DNA from 2 places in the Mesorhizobium sp. B2-4-1 genome. Region 2 is predicted to be linked to the other one. Evidence: riboswitches for the same ligand, from Rfam matches in the RefSeq annotation. Region 2 holds a riboswitch; the other holds the start of a gene.
What was found. A riboswitch is a leader RNA that binds a small molecule or an ion and turns the genes downstream of it on or off. The one in region 2 is predicted to bind cobalamin.
Positions count from the first base shown of each region.

Region 1: another riboswitch for cobalamin. It lies ahead of FJ949_RS06435 (ABC transporter ATP-binding protein); the one in region 2 lies ahead of FJ949_RS10175 (CbtB domain-containing protein).

Region 1 is NZ_VFVN01000002.1:369,898-377,600, forward strand. Features, by position in the region: gene FJ949_RS06410 (DHA2 family efflux MFS transporter permease subunit) at 1-393, opposite strand, end outside; gene FJ949_RS06415 (HlyD family secretion protein) at 704-1,882, opposite strand; gene FJ949_RS06420 (MarR family winged helix-turn-helix transcriptional regulator) at 1,879-2,358, opposite strand; gene FJ949_RS06425 (iron ABC transporter permease) at 2,488-3,507, opposite strand; gene FJ949_RS06430 (ABC transporter substrate-binding protein) at 3,516-4,463, opposite strand; gene FJ949_RS06435 (ABC transporter ATP-binding protein) at 4,503-5,291, opposite strand; cobalamin riboswitch at 5,548-5,757, opposite strand; gene FJ949_RS06440 (LacI family DNA-binding transcriptional regulator) at 5,820-6,845, opposite strand; gene FJ949_RS06445 (Gfo/Idh/MocA family oxidoreductase) at 7,027-7,703, shown strand, end outside.
Region 2 is NZ_VFVN01000003.1:333,178-340,880, reverse strand. Features, by position in the region: gene FJ949_RS10210 (creatininase family protein) at 1-588, shown strand, start outside; gene FJ949_RS10205 (tyrosine phosphatase family protein) at 592-1,101, opposite strand; gene cobD (threonine-phosphate decarboxylase CobD) at 1,098-2,144, opposite strand; gene cbiB (adenosylcobinamide-phosphate synthase CbiB) at 2,143-3,111, shown strand; gene cobO (cob(I)yrinic acid a,c-diamide adenosyltransferase) at 3,443-4,057, opposite strand; gene cobU (bifunctional adenosylcobinamide kinase/adenosylcobinamide-phosphate guanylyltransferase) at 4,059-4,574, opposite strand; gene FJ949_RS10180 (CbtA family protein) at 4,567-5,364, opposite strand; gene FJ949_RS10175 (CbtB domain-containing protein) at 5,380-5,559, opposite strand; cobalamin riboswitch at 5,595-5,791, opposite strand; gene FJ949_RS10170 (aromatic ring-hydroxylating dioxygenase subunit alpha) at 5,926-7,095, shown strand; gene FJ949_RS10165 (MFS transporter) at 7,099-7,703, opposite strand, start outside.

The DNA of each region.
Region 1 (7,703 bases), on a different contig from region 2:
GATGTCGAGCAGGAAGGTCTGCGACAGGGGCACGATCGCGGCGCCGAACACGCCTTGCATGAGCCGGAACAACACAATGGTTTCAAGGCTCCAGGCCAGGCCGCACAGCATCGAGAAGATGGTGAAGCCGACCACCGCCGTCAGGAACAGTTCCTTGCGGCCGAAACGGTCCGCAAGCCAGCCGGTGACCGGCGTCATGATCGCCGCCGCCACGATGTAGGAGGTCAGCACCCAGTTGATGTTGTCGGGCGAGGCGCCGAGATCGCCGGTCATGGTCGGCAGCGCGACGTTGGCGATCGTGGTGTCGAGCGCCTGCATGATCGTCGCCAGCATGAGCGCAACCGTGATCAGGCCACGATGCGGCACTTCTTTGAAAGGTTCTGGCGTGCTCATGATGCGGAACTTCCAGCCGGTAACAAAAACGTGTACACAGGGTTTCCGGGCGGCAAAGCCTTCCGTTGAGAGACCCTCATCGCGGTGGGACGCGATTATCGATGTGGGGGTTACATCGACCGAAAGTCTCGATTGAGCGGATGCCTGCCGCCCGGAAACATGAGGACCGACGGGTCCGTGTCGAAGATTTCAGCTTTCGATCAAGCCGCGATGCGGTTTGCCCCGAAGGCTGACCCTTTAACTCCTCCCATCAGACCAATCCCCCTGCTCAGTGCGTCCACCCGCATGATCCCCGCGGGCTTCCGCTGATTTACTTCGCGACCTCGCCAGCCGTGGCGTGGCCGAAAATGCCAGGCAGGCCGCGCGCCACGCCCGTGTCGACGGTAACGGCCGCGCTCATGCCTGTGCGCAGCATCATCTTGGCGTCGGGATCGCTCAGCTCCAGGCGGACCGGAATGCGCTGGGTGACCTTGACCCAGTTGCCGGTAGCGTTCTGGGCGGGCAGAAGCGAGAAGTCCGCTCCGGTGCCGGCGCCGATAGCCTTGACGGTCGCTTCGAAGGTCCTGCCCGGATAGGTGTCGACCACGATTTCTGCCTTCTGGCCCGGCTTCATATTGGTCAGCTGTGTTTCCTTGAAATTGGCGTCGATCCAGGTATCGCCGGTCTCGACCAGCGAGAACAGCGGCGTGCCGGAGCCGACATACTGGCCGACCTTGAAGGACGCGGCCTGGTAGACGACGCCATCGGCAGGCGCCTTCACGGTGGTCTGCGCCAGGTCGTAGGCAGCCTTGTCGCGCGCTGCGAGCGCCGACATCACGGTCGGATGTTTGTCGGTCTCGATATCGGGATTGCCGCCCAGCGCCGCCTTGGCGCTGACGATGCCCTGTTGGGCGACGGCAAGCTGCTGCTTTGCCTTATCGAGATCGTTCCTGGCCTCATCGAGCGAAGACTTGGCGTTGATGCCTTTCTGGGCGAGATCGGCGGCACGGTCGTATTGCGACTGGGCATAGGCAACTTCGCTGCTGGCGGATTTCTCCTGCGCCATGGCCTGGCTGTAGGCGGCGCGCAGCTGTTCGACGTTGAGCCGCGCGGCGGCCACCGCCGCGTCGGCCTGCGCAAGTGCGATTCGGTAAGGCTCGGGGTCAATGGCGAAGAGAAGATCGCCTTGCTTCACCCTCTGATTGTCCGAGATCGCAACCTGAACGATGCGGCCCGCCGTGTCCGAGGCGATCGATACCTTGGCCTGCTGCAGGTTGGCGTTCTCCGTCTCCTGGTAGCGCCCTCCAGTGACCCAGACATAGCCGCCACCAATGACCAACGCCGCCGGCAGTGCGAACATCAACAAGAAGCGGCCGAGACGGCGCTTCTTCTTTGGCACCGGCGCCGGCTCTGCCGGAGGTGTCATTGTAACAGGGGCCGCGGCCGGCTGCTGCGGCGCTTCCATTTCCACTTTGGCGGCGTTTTCGTCGACCTTGGCTACCGCGTTCATGCTGCTGCGCCTTCCGTATTCTTGACCTTGTCGCAGGACGGTGAATCGCCATCCGCGAGATTCTGTGCCATCGCATCCAATGCCCTGATCAGGACGCGGCGATCGTCCGGCGAAACGCCGGTCAGCGACTCCTCATAGACTTCGCCGGCGAGGCTCTTGACCTCCGCATACGCGGCACTTGCCTTGGGAGTTGGGAAGATCATGCGCACGCGGCGGTCGGCGGCGTCGGAGCGGCGCTCGATCCAGCCGCCCTCCTCCATCCGGTCAACCAGCCGCGAGACGCTGATCGGCTCGATTTCAAGCAGTTCAGCAAGCCGCGCCTGCGAAACGCCCGCTTCCTTGGCGACGCGAACCATCAGGCGCCATTGCGCCGAGGACAGGCCAAGGCCGCTGGCGCGCGCTTCGAAGCGCTTTCGCATCAGCCGCTGCACGTCGTGGATCAAAAATCCCAATCTGTCTACGCCTTCGGAAACCATGAGTGGCATATATAATAAGCGTGCTTATCATTCAAGTCCGGCATTGTTCCAGAAGCCAGCAAACGTGCATGGCAGCCGTGCAGCACAATCATGGCTGCGTCCGATGATTTTCGGCTGCCGCTACACCCATCACAAGCGGTTACGGATCAGCATGGTGACAACGAAGAAGGCGCCGAGCGAGCTGGTGATGATGCCGATCGGCAGTTCCTGCGGCGGCAGCAATGTGCGTGCCAGAAGGTCGCTTGCCAGCAACAGGACCGCCCCGAACAGCGCGCAACTTACGATCAGGCGCAGATGCAGCGGACCAGCCAGCGGCCGCGACAGATGCGGGATCATGAGGCCGACGAAGCCGATGACGCCGGCGACCGAAACCAGGATCGCGGTCGAAAACGCGGCGACCAGAAACGTCGTCCGTCGCATTCGCGCCACCGGCACGCCAAGACTTTCGGCGGCATTTTCGCCGGCCAGGAAAGCGTCCAGCCGGCGATGATTCCACAGCCCGTACGCCGCAATCGTGCCGGCCCCAAGCGCACCTAGCCAGATATTGTCCCACCGCGCCAGGCCGAGCCCGCCCATCGTCCAGAACAGCACCGAATGGGCGGCGCGCTGGTCACCGGCAAAGACCAGGTAATTGGTCAATGCGGTGAACATGAAGGAGACCGCAAGTCCGGCGAGGATCAGCCGTTCGGGGCCTTGTCCCCTCACCCGCGCAACCAGCAAAAGCACAACGCAAGCCGCCAGAATACCGCCGGTGAACGCGGCGATCGGTAGCGTCCAGATCCCGAAACTGTCGCCGAAGACGGTGATGACGGAGACAGCGCCGGCGGCGGCTCCCGACGAGAGACCGAACAGGAACGGATCGGCAAGATCGTTGCGCGTCACCGTCTGCAACAGCGCGCCGACCACGCCCAGGCCGCCGCCGAGACAGATGGCCAGGATGGTGCGCGGCAATCTGAGGTCGACGACGATCCTGCCGACCGGGCCGGACACGTCATGCCCCTTCAATCCGATCGCATGGCCAAGTGCTGCAACGACGTCGCCCAGCGGGATCATCGTCGAACCATAGGCGATCGATAGCAGCGCGAGCGCGGCCATAGCCGACGCGGCCGCCATCATGGCCAATACGAATGCCTTGTGCCGCAAAGTCATCTTCCCGGTTAAAATGCTTCCGGATGCATCGCCCTGGCGATCTTGCCGATCGCTTCGATGTTGGCCGGTCCGGGTGTCAGTTCGGCATAGCGAAGCGCCACGAAGCGTTCGTTCTTGACCGCGTCTATCTCCTTCATTGCCGGATGCGCTTTCAGGAAATCGAGCAGCTTCCGGTAGCCGCCGCCATCCTGATAGTCGAGCAGGATGAGGAATTGCGGATTGCGCGAGGCCACCGTCTCCCAATCCGTGTTGCCCCAGCTGGTGTCCATGTCGGCCATGATGTTGTCGCCGCCGGCCGCGGAAATCATGGCGTTGGGAATGGCGAACTTGCCTGATGTGAACGGCTTGTCCTCGCCGGAATCATAGAGGAAGACGCGCGTTCCCCTGCGGTCGCCGACCTTTGCGGCGATTTCGGCGAGCTGCGCCTTCCAGCCGGAGACGAGCTTATCCGCTTCGGCCTCCTTGCCGAAGATCTTGCCCAGCTTCTCGACATCGCCATAGAGCAGGTCCATCGAAGCGGCAGGCCGGTTCTTGTCGAGATGGACGCAGCTTTCCGTCAGCACCAGGGTCTTGATGCCGTGTGGCGCCAGCGTATCGGGCGTCACCTCGCCGCCCGGCTTCATGCCGTAATACCAGCCGGCGAAGAAGAAGTCGGGCTCGACAGCGACCAGGTTTTCCAGCGTCGGATATTTGGGCGCCAGTTCCGGGATCGAGCCTTGCTCGGCCTTGAATTCGGGGCCGACCTTGTACCATCCGGTGATGCCGGTCAGGCCGACGATCGACGGCTGCAGCTTCAGGGCGAAGGCCATCTCGGCCATGTTGAGATCGTGAATGACAGCGCGCTTTGGAGGCGCGTCGAAGGTCAGCGACTTGCCGCAGCTGTCGACCGTCACCGGAAAGGCGAAGGCCGTAGAGGCCAGCAGGGAGAAGGCAAGAGATACGGCAAGGCGTTTCACGGATGTTGCTCCTTCGTTGCACGGGAATTGGATCTGCGCTCACGAAGATGGCGCGGCACGGTTCGGAACCTCGAACACCGTCAGCTCGCGGTCCTCCGTCGGGTGGCGCAACCTAAAGACGTCGACACCGAAGATCTCGCGGATCAGCTGCTGAGTGAGTGCTTCGCGTGGCGGCGCCAGCACATGCAACCGGCCATGGCCCATCACCGCGACCCTGGTGGCGAAAGGCGTCACCAGCGCCAGATCGTGCAGCACCGCGATCACGGTCATGCCGAGGCCTGCAACCAGTTCGAGCAACTCGCTGCGCGCCCGCGGGTCGAGATGGTTGGTCGGCTCGTCGAGGAACAGGATCTTCGGCTCCTGTGCGATGGCGCGGGCAAGCTGGGCGCGCTGGCGCTCGCCGCCCGACAGCGAGCCGATGGTGCGGCCAAGCAGCGGCAACAGCCCGGTCCGGCGCAGCGCCTCGACGACAATGTCGCGTTCCTCGCTCCTGTGCCTGCGGCCGGTATGCGGAACCCGGCCGAGCTCGACATAATCGATCACCGCCAGCCGTGGATCCGGTTGATCGGTCTGGCCGACGACGGCGATGTGCAGCGCCCGCTCGGCGGTCGAAATCCTGTCCAGCAGGCGCCCGGTGAGCTTCACTTCGCCCGAACTCGGCCGCAGCATGCCCGACAGCATGCGCAGCAATGTCGTCTTGCCGGCGCCGTTGGGACCGATGATGGCGAGACGGTCGCCCGCCGCCACCGAAAGGCTGACCGGATGCACCAGATGCAGGCCATCCGCCGCCGCGGCCAGGTCGCGGGCCTCGAGAAGCGGCGCGGTCATGGGCAATTCCTTGCAGGGCCTGCCGGAATACGGGCCAGCGTCTTGCTTGCCAATCCTGCCGGACGCTGGCCTGAATTCACCTCGGTGGCGATATCGCGGCAAAGCGTGCACACGATGATGCGATGCATGGGAATGCAGTGAATGCGATCGATGGAGCCGTCCAACTTCCGTCACTTTCAAAAATGGCGACGGAAGGAAGCTGGCTTGAACCGGTCGACAAGACCGAACCCCGCGTCTCCTCCCGGCACACCCCGTCCGGTCAACCCATGCAGATGGCAGGTCTCCTGGCTCGCGGGTCGTTGCGCCATCCTGCCTTCCCAGCCTTGCCGGCCAGTGGCTTCTCGGATTTTGCTCGCCGCTTACAGTTGCGGGGGCAGCCATGGCTTCGACCCGAAAATCGGGCCTCACCATGTTCCCTTTTCACCCCTCGCCTTGCGGCGCGGGGACCATCACGAGTCGCAGCCTAGGATGCAGGCAGCGTCGAGGCAAGGTCGATGCATGTTCTGTTATAACGATACAAACGTGTGGTCAATCACTATCGCGCGCCACCAGTTCCAGCGGCCAGACCTCGCGAATGATCTCTGGCCCTTTCGCGCCGGCGAAAGCCGGGAGCGAGGCGAGCAGGATTTCGCCGAGCCGCCGCCCCATCGGGTCAAGGCTCGGACGAAAGCCGGTCAGCGCCGGCGAGAAATAACGGCAGAGCGGCGTGTCGACGATGACGATCACCGCGACATCCTGCCCGGGCTTGATCCCCATTTCGGCGAGCGCTTTGCAGCCGCCGAGCGCCATCGAGTCGTTGTTGAAGATAATCGCGGTCGGCGGATCCTTCGACCGCATGACTTGCGGTGTCACCGCGTAGCCACCGGCTTCGTTGATAAAACCGTCCACAATCAGGCCGGGATCGACTTCGATGCCGTGCCGCCGCAGCGCCTTGCAATAACCCTCCAGAAACAGATAACCGAAATTCAGGTCAAGCGACGGCCGGATGGCGGCGATGCGGCGGTGGCCACGCGCAACCAGCCGGTCGACCGCATCGGCGCCCGCCTTCTCGAAATCCAGATCCAGAGAGGGATAGCTGTCGTCGCCGGACCGGCTTCGGCCGAGCGTCGCGAAGGGAAAGCCGGCCTTGCTCAGATAGTCGATGCGATCGTCCTCGCGCCGCGTCCAGGCCAGTACGACGGCATCGGCACGACGCGTCTCGACGACGCGGCGCAGCCGCTCCTGTTGATAATCCGCCGGCGCGCCCATGACGATGATCAGGTCCAGCCCGCACTCGGCCAATGTCGCTTGCAGTCCGGTGAGGAACGGAATGAAGAACGGCTCGCCATACTGCTGGTCGCCCGGATGCGGCTGCAGCATGAAAGCCACGGCATGGGTGGTGCCGCGGCGTAGGTTCCTGCCCGAGTGGTTCGGTGAATAATTGAGCTTCCGGGCCGCCTCGAGCACGCGCTGGCGTGTCTCGGCGTTCACGTCGGCGCGCCCGTTAAGCGCGCGCGAGACTGTACCGATCGAAATGTTCAGGTGCCGCGCAAGATCGTGAATGCTGGACGCCAAGACCTCCCCCTCCTGCTTCTGGCTAGCACCAGCCGGTCGTGCGGCCAAGGCGTTTCAGAGCCGACGGTACAAATCCGATTGACAATATATGCCATCGGGTGTGTCATCGTAAACGTTTACGGAAGTCATTTACGGACTGCCGTGGGTGCCAGCCAGGAGGGGTTGGCCGGAGGAGCGCTGGATGATGCACGTCGTCCTGGTCGGGTGCGGAGCCATGAGCAAAACCTGGCTCGAGGCCATCAGCCAATCCCCTGCCGTCAAGATCGTCGGTCTCGTCGACCTCGACGCCGACAGGGCGCGCCAGCGGGCACGCGAATACGACCTCGCCGGGGTCGCGATCGGGACCGATCTCGACGTCGTTCTCTCCCAGACCAGACCCGATGCGGTGTTCGACGTGGTCGTGCCTGCCGCCCGTCGCGCCGTGGCGAATTCGGCCTTTGCCCATGGCTGTCATCTGTTGACGGAAAAGCCGCTGGCCGACAGCCCGGACAATGCGCGCGCCATCATCGACGATGCGCGGCGCGCCCGGCGCATCCATGCCGTGGTGCAGAACCGCCGCTACGTCGCCAACGTCCGGCGCATCCGGCGCTTCCTCGGCTCCGGCGCCATCGGCGCTGCGACCAGCATCCATGCCGATTTTTTCATTGCGCCGCATTTCGGCGGTTTCCGCGAAGGCATGCGCCATGTGCTGCTGCTCGACATGGCGATCCATACATTCGACGCCGCCCGCTACATGGTCGATGGCGAGCCGACCGAAGTGTATTGCCGGGAATGGGAGCCGGCCAATTCCTGGTACCGGCAGGGATCGTCGGCAAGCGCCACCTTCGAGCTCGGCCAGGGCAAGATGTTCACCTATCG
Region 2 (7,703 bases):
GTCCAGGCGGTGGGCAAATCGAACGAGCATCTTCACGCGCCGGGCACGCTTACTTTGCCGGCAACGACGCTGGCGGACGCCTGGACCGAGCTTGGCGTGTCGATTGCGCGGGCAGGCGTGCGCAAGCTGGTCGTCGTCAACTCGCATGGCGGCAACGAGGAGATCATGGGCATCGTCACGCGCGAATTGCGGGTGCGCGAAAAGATGCTGGCGGTGAAGACCAGTTGGCAACGCTTCGGCCGCCCGGCCGGCATGTACACCGAACTCGAGGACCGCCACGGCATCCATGGCGGCGACGTCGAGACCTCGCTGATGCTGCATTTCCGGCCGGATCTCGTCGACATGGCCAGGGCCGACAATTTCGTGTCCAATGTCGCCAAGGCCGAGAAGGAATTCGCGCTGCTGCGGCACACCGGCACCCACGCCTTCGCCTGGATCGCCAGCGATCTCAACCCGAACGGCGTGGTCGGCGACGCCAGCATTGCCACGGCTGAAAAAGGTCGGCTGACAGCGGAACATCAGGCTGATGGTTTCGTCAGCCTGCTTAGGGACGTACGCAAGGCGAAGCTCGCCGATTGGCTGAAGTAGCCTCTAGCCGTCGATCCTCAGTTCGAACGGGTTGCCTTCAAAGGCATCGGCGCCGCGCCCGATCGCTTCGATTGCCGCGATCATGCGGCCGCCTCGACCAAGCAGCGCGTCGGCCACCGCGATCAGCCGCGGATTGGGCGTCGCCGAAGGCGACAACCTCCGCAACGTCCGGGCCAGCTCGGCCTCGTCGCGTTTCGGCGCCAGCGCGGCAGCGATGATATAGGCGGAGGCTGTCGAGCGGCTGATGCCGGCATAACAGTGAACGACCATCGGCCTTGCGCGGTCCCAGCGGCGCGCGAAATCGAGCAGATTGCGCACATGCTCCTCGCCCGGCATGGTCATGCCATCCTGCGCCGCCGCGATGTCGTGCATGACCAGGTGCAGATGGTTTTCCCTCATGATCGAGGCCGGGCGGAGCACATCGGTGCCGGCGGCCAACAGCGACAGCAGCCGCTCGGCGCCGGTCCTCGCCACCGTTTCCTCGACCTTTGCCAGCGAGCAGACATGGATCATGGTTTGATACCTTCCGCTCGATCCTCGCGCCGGGCCGCCCATTCGGCAAGGGCGGATTCAAGCCGCAGCCACTCCTCCCCGTTCCCCGGCAGGCCGGCCCGCAGGACATGCGGGCGGTCGGTGAAATGGCGAAGCAGGATGCCGCGTTCCCCAAGCACAGAAAACAAGCCGGCGGCATCCGACAGCCTGAGATAGCGGAACAATGTGGTGCCGCCCGCGGCAGGCACGCCGAAACGACCGAACAGCCCGTCGAGCCGAGCCGATACCTCCGCCAGCGACGCGCGCATCGCGTCCTGCCAGCCGATATCGGCAAGTGCGCGAATGCCATATTCCAGCGCCGGGCCGGCGACGGCCCAAGGTCCGAATTGCGTTTCCAGCCGTTGGGCCGTCGGCGCATCGGCAAGCGCGAATCCAAGCCGCAGGCCGGCCAGCCCAAAAAACTTGCCGAAAGAACGCAGCACGACGATGCCGCCCTGGCCGACATCGCCGGCAAGGCTGTGTTCGCGCGGGCCGACATCCATGAACGCCTCGTCGACGACCAGCAGCCCGCCCTTGGCGCGCAAACCGGCGGCCAGCGCCAGCAGCCGGTCGCGCTCGACGATGCGCCCATCCGGGTTGTTCGGGTTGACCACGACGGCAAGGTCGGCATCCGCCAGATCAGCGAAATCGCTGACTTCGATCACCTCGTGCCCCGCGATCGCCGCCGCGCGGGCATGTTCGGCATAGGTCGGCCCCAGTACGAGCGCCTTGCCCGGCGCGACCAGCGATGCCACGCGCGGCAGCAGGATCTGCGTACCGGGCGCAGCGACGACATTGGCTGGCGAGGGCGCACCATAGCTACTGGCCGCGATCGCCGTCAGCTCACGCGCCCGCCCCGCTTCCGGCAATCGCGACAGCGAGGTGGCGGGCAGCTCGAAAAGCGGGTAGGAGTGCGGATTGATTCCGGTCGAGAGGTCGACGAAAGGCTGGGGGGCGTTGGGGAAAAGCGCCCTTGCCCGACCGAGACTTCCACCATGGTCCACCGCTCCTTCAAGAAGCTTCATGTCAGTCCTGATCGCTTTCCTGTCATTGGCCATCGAATCCGCGCTGGGCTACCCCGACTGGCTGTTTCGCGCCATCGGCCATCCCGTGACGTGGTTTGGCAGGCTGATATCCTTTCTCGATCGCAGGCTCAACCGCGCCACTGATCCCGACGCACTGCGTCGCCAACGTGGTGTCCAGGCGCTTCTGGTCATCGTGCTGGTGCCGGCGCTAATTGGCCTGTGCGTGCAGATCCTGCTCTGGTTCATTCCCCTGGGACTGTTCATCACCGCCCTTCTGGCAACATCGTTCCTGTCGCAGCGGAGCCTTTATGAGCATGTCGAGGCCGTCGCCGATGCGCTCGACTCGGGCGGCCTCGACATGGGCCGCGCCGCCGTCTCGCGCATCGTCGGCCGCGATCCCGAAACCCTCGACAGGGCCGGCGTCTGCCGCGCGGCGATCGAGAGCCTGGCCGAGAATTTTTCCGACGGCATCGTTGCCCCCGCCTTCTGGACGGGCGTCGGCGGCCTCGCCGGCGGCGCCGCCTACAAGGCCGCCAACACCGCCGATTCGATGATCGGCCATCGCACGCCGCGCCACGAAACTTTCGGCAGGGCAGCCGCACGCTTCGACGATTGGATCAACCTGCCGGCGTCGAGGCTGACGGCGTTGCTCATCACGTTGGCGGCTTTCCTGGTGAAAGGCGCCGACGCGAAAGCCGCATGGCAGGCGGTGCGGCGCGACGCGAAAAAACACCGCTCGCCCAATGCCGGCTGGCCGGAGGCGGCGATGGCGGGCGGGCTCGGCCTGGCCCTCGCCGGGCCGCGCAGCTATGGCGGCGTAACGGTCGACGACGCGTTCATGGGCGAAGGCGGCCGGCGCGAAGCCGACAGCATCGACATAAGGCGGGCGCTGAAACTCTACCGCGTCGCCGATTATTTGCTGATTGCCCTGTTCGGCGTGGTTTCGGCGATCGTCATTCTGGCATGATCTCACCCCCCGTGAGTTCTCTCCCGAAGGGGAGGAAGGGAGCCGGGCTGCAACAGGTTCGCGCCTTTCCTCTCCCCCGTCGATCGGGGGAGAGGTGGCTCGGCGAAGCCGAGACGGAGTGGGGGTCGACGAGCTCGGCAGTCGCGTTTCTCGCACCCGCCGGGTTGCGCCTGCCTGTCTGCGGACCGCGCGTTCGATCACCGCCTTTCCCCAATCCGTCGCTGCTTCGCAGCGCCACCTTTCCCCCCTCCGGAGGGAAAGGAAGTGAGCCCTGCTGGAAGCGTTTGGCGACCAGACTTGAATGCTCATCCACAAAAGGGGACAACAGCTCTCAAAACTCCACCCCCTGCTGCGCCTTCACGCCCGCCGCGAAATGGTGTTTGGTCAGCCCCATCTCGGTCACCAGGTCGGCCGCCTCGACCAGCGCCGGCTTGGCGTTGCGACCGGTGACGACGACATGCAGGCCCTCGCGGCGCGCTTTCAGCGCGGCAACCACCTTGTCCAGATCGAGATACTCGTAACGCAGCGCGATGTTGAGTTCGTCGAGCACGACGAGACTGATCGACGGATCGGCCATCAGCTCCAGCGCCTTGGCCCAGGCGGCCTCGGCCGCCGCGATGTCGCGCTTCAGATCCTGTGTCTCCCAGGTGAACCCCTCGCCCATCGCGTGCCAGACGACGCGGTCGCCGAAGGCGGCGAAGGCCTCCTTCTCACCCGTATGCCATTTGCCCTTGATGAACTGGACGACGCCGACGCGCTTGCCGTAGCCGAGCATCCGCAGCGCCAGGCCAAAGGCAGCCGTGGTCTTGCCTTTGCCCGGGCCGGTGTTGACGATCAGCAGCCCCTTTTCGACCGTCTTGCTCGCCACCTCGGCGTCTTGGACCGCCTTGCGCTTGGCCATCTTGGCGCGGTGGCGCTCTTCGTCCTTTTCGTCGATGTCGGTCATGTCACTTCACCTTGAGCGGCAGCCCCGCCACCATCAAAAGCACGGTCTCGGCAATCGCCGCGACCTGCTGGTTGAGCCGGCCGGCGGCGTCGCGGAACCGGCGCCCCAGCGCATTGTCCGGCACGATGCCTTGCCCGACCTCGTTGGATACAACAAACCAGGGTCCGCGCGGCCGCGACAGCATGTCAGCCAGCCGCCGGCATACGCCCTCTACATCATGTTCGGCCAGCATGTGGTTGGTCAGCCACAGCGTCAGGCAGTCGACAAGCACCGGCTGGTCCTCCGGTAGGGTCTCGAGTGCACCGACAAGGTCTAGCGGTGCATCGATGGTCGTCCAGCCCTCGCCGCGCCGCGACCGGTGCAACGCGATGCGCTGCCGCATCTCGTCGTCATAAGGTTGCGCCGTGGCGATGTAGGCCCATGGCGAAGGCAAGGCGGTCATCAGCGTTTCGGCGTGCGCGCTCTTGCCGGAGCGCGCACCGCCGATGATGAAGGTCAGTCTTCCGCGATCAGGCAAAGCTGTCGCGCAGGCCCGTCGCGCTGCCGGTGAAGCGTCCACGCACCACGCCGACGACAGCGCCCAGCACGAGCCAGAACACCAGGTTCGTCACTGTCACCGCCACCACGAACTGATGGTGCAGGCCTTCCGGGATCGGCGTCTCGAAACTGTCGGGCTGCGGCGCGCCGACGATATGCGGCGCGACGATCAACACCACACCCAGAATCGCCAGCGGCAGTGATTTGCGGAAGGCGATCAGGGCAAGGCCGATCGCCGTCGCCGCCACCGTCGCCGTCCACCAGATCTGGCGTGGCAGAAGCTCGGCGGCAGGCATGGCCGGCAGTTCCGGCGGCAGGCCGAGGCCCGGCGCCAGCGTGAACACGGCAAAGCCGGCCAGTCCCCAGAACACGCCCTGGCGCCAGTTGCCGATGCCGCCGGCGAATTCCGAAACCGCGACCAGGACCAGCGCGAAGCCGATGCCGGTGACGATGTTGGCAAGCACGCTGAAAGCGAAACGCTCGAAGCCGTCGGCCGGCGCCCAGCCTTCCTCTTCAGCCGGAACAGCTTCAGCGGCTGCCGGCGCGGCGGAACTCATGGCATTGCCCGCCGGGGCGGCAGAGTTCATGGCGTTGTTGTCGGTCGGGGCCGGTGCGGTATGGTCGTGGTGGTGGCCGCCGCCGGCCTGTTCGTAGACTTCCGCCTTCAGGATCAACGGCACGGTGGCATAGGCCTGCATGCAGGCGAGAACGACACCGGCCACGAGCCCTGCGATCGCCGCGATGAACACGACGTTGCGAAACAGGTTCATGATGTCAAATCCCTATCAGTGGCAGGGAAACGCCATCGAGTGGCGATAGTCGTGCGCGGCATTGTGGACCGCGTCGATATGCGAGAAACCGACAAAGCCTACGACGAAAACGCCGAGCAGCGCCGCGAGCGCGAGCTGCAGGAGGCGCGACTGCGAGGAGATGGAGGCGCCGAGGGAGACGGAAGCGGTATTCATGTCTTGTCCTTTCACCCTCCACCCGAGGGCATCGAAGTCAGTTTCCTGTCGCCGGCAGGTCTCCTGGCTCGCGGATCAGCGCCCTTCCCCACCTTCCCGAAGAAAATCTTCAGTGGCATATGGAGAGGACTACCGCACACAGTTGCGGGGGCAGCCACGGCATTGGGCAACAAATCTGCCCGCACCGCATTCCCTCTTGGCTCCAATCGGAACCGACGACGAAGGTGACTATAGGGAAAATCGCCGCATCCGGCAAACCAAATTCCGACGGCGACAAGCGCTTTAGCGCCGTCCGGCCGCTTGCTCCGCTGCAATTGACAATTTCCGTGGCCGGGTGTCGGCTGCCATCCTCACAGGAGGCCAGCCATGCAGCCCGTCCGGAGCCAGCACGCCCCCTATAACGGCCTCACCCGGGCCGAGCCGACATTGCCGTCCTCGGCCTATTGGGATGCGGCGGCCTACCAGCGCGACCTCGACGCCATCTGGTACAGGAACTGGCTGCTCGTCTGCCGTGAAGCTGATCTCGCCCAACCGCTGGCTTTCCGCACCTTCCGTGTCGGCACCCAGGAGATCGTCGTGCTGCGTGACGATACCGGCGAACTGCGCGCCTTCCACAACACCTGCCGGCATCGCGGCTCGCAGCTTTGCCAGGAACGCGAGGGGCGGCTGAAGGCGCGGCTGATCACCTGCCCCTACCACGCATGGTCCTATTCGCTGCGCGGCGATCTCGTGCGCGTGCCATCGAAAACGCTGCCCGAAGGTTTCGACAAGGCGGACCATCCGCTCTATCGCGTCGCGCTGTCGGTCTGGCGCGGCTTCGTCTTCGTCAATCTCGCGGAAGATGCCGCCGGCTCGGCGCACTCATCCTTCGACCCGGCCTCCGGCGATCTCGGCAACTGGCCGCTGGAATCGCTGGTATCGGGCCATGTGCTGCGCAAGGTGATGAACTGCAACTGGAAGATCTTCTGGGAAAACTTCAACGAATGCCTGCATTGCCCCGGCGTCCACAAGGACCTGTCGCGGCTGGTGCCGATCTACGGCCGCGGCCTGATGGGCCGGCATGACGACCCCGAATGGACCCGCCATGCCGACAATGACGCGCCGGAATTTTCCGGCGGGCTGCGGGCGGGTGCCGAAACATGGTCACGTGACGGCCAGGCGCATGGGCCGGTCTTTTCGGGCCTGACGCCGGCCGAGCACGCCGCCGGCCAGACCTACGCCACCAGCCTGCCCTCGATGTTCATCGTCGGCCACGTCGACTATGTCAGGTCCGTACGGCTGGTGCCGCTTGGCCCCGAGCAGACCGAATTGACCGCCGAATGGCTGTTCGCGCCCGACGCGCTCGCCGCCACCGACATCGACAACATCGTCGGATTCGGCACCCAGGTGCTGGAGGAGGATGCCGCGATCTGCGAGGTCAACCAGAAAGGGCTGCGCTCCATGCGCCATAAGGCCGGCGTGCTGATGCCGGAGGAGTACGACCTCCACCGCTTCCACGATTGGGTACGCGAACGACATGCTGCGCTTGTGCCGTAAGCTTCACAGCGACTTCGGCAGATACCGCCAGGTGACATAACCGCAGACCGCCGCAAGCAGGCCGAGCGTGACGAAAACCGAGCCCAGTCCGAAAAAGGCCAGCACCACCGAGTAGACCAGCGGCGGCGTCAGTTCGGAAAAGTCGAGATAAGTGCGGTAGACCGCAGCCATCTGCGCCCGCTCATAAGAGCGGACCGAGCGCATGAAGGCGGTCGAGCCCAGCGCGTCGAGCGCGATGGTGAAGAAGGCGCCGCACAGCAGGAAGGCGCCGGTGACGAGCGGCGCGCTTTCGCCGACGGCACCCGCCGCCAGCAGCACCACCGACATGGCGAAATAGGCAAAAGTCATGGTCCTGCGGCCGCCGAAGCGCTTGCCGGCCTTGCCCCAGAAAATCGCCATGAACAAAAGCGCGTTGCCTGCCGAAACCAGAATGCCGCCGGCAAGTTCGCCCTCACCGGTGATGACCATGAACAGCGGGCCATAGACGAAAAATGTCGTCCAGAAGCAGGAGCGGCCGAAGGCGATCAGCCAGGCCAGCCTCAGCCTCGGCTGCGCGACGAAGCGGCCGATATTGGCTAGCGGGTTGACCGGGCGCGTCTTGCCCGGCC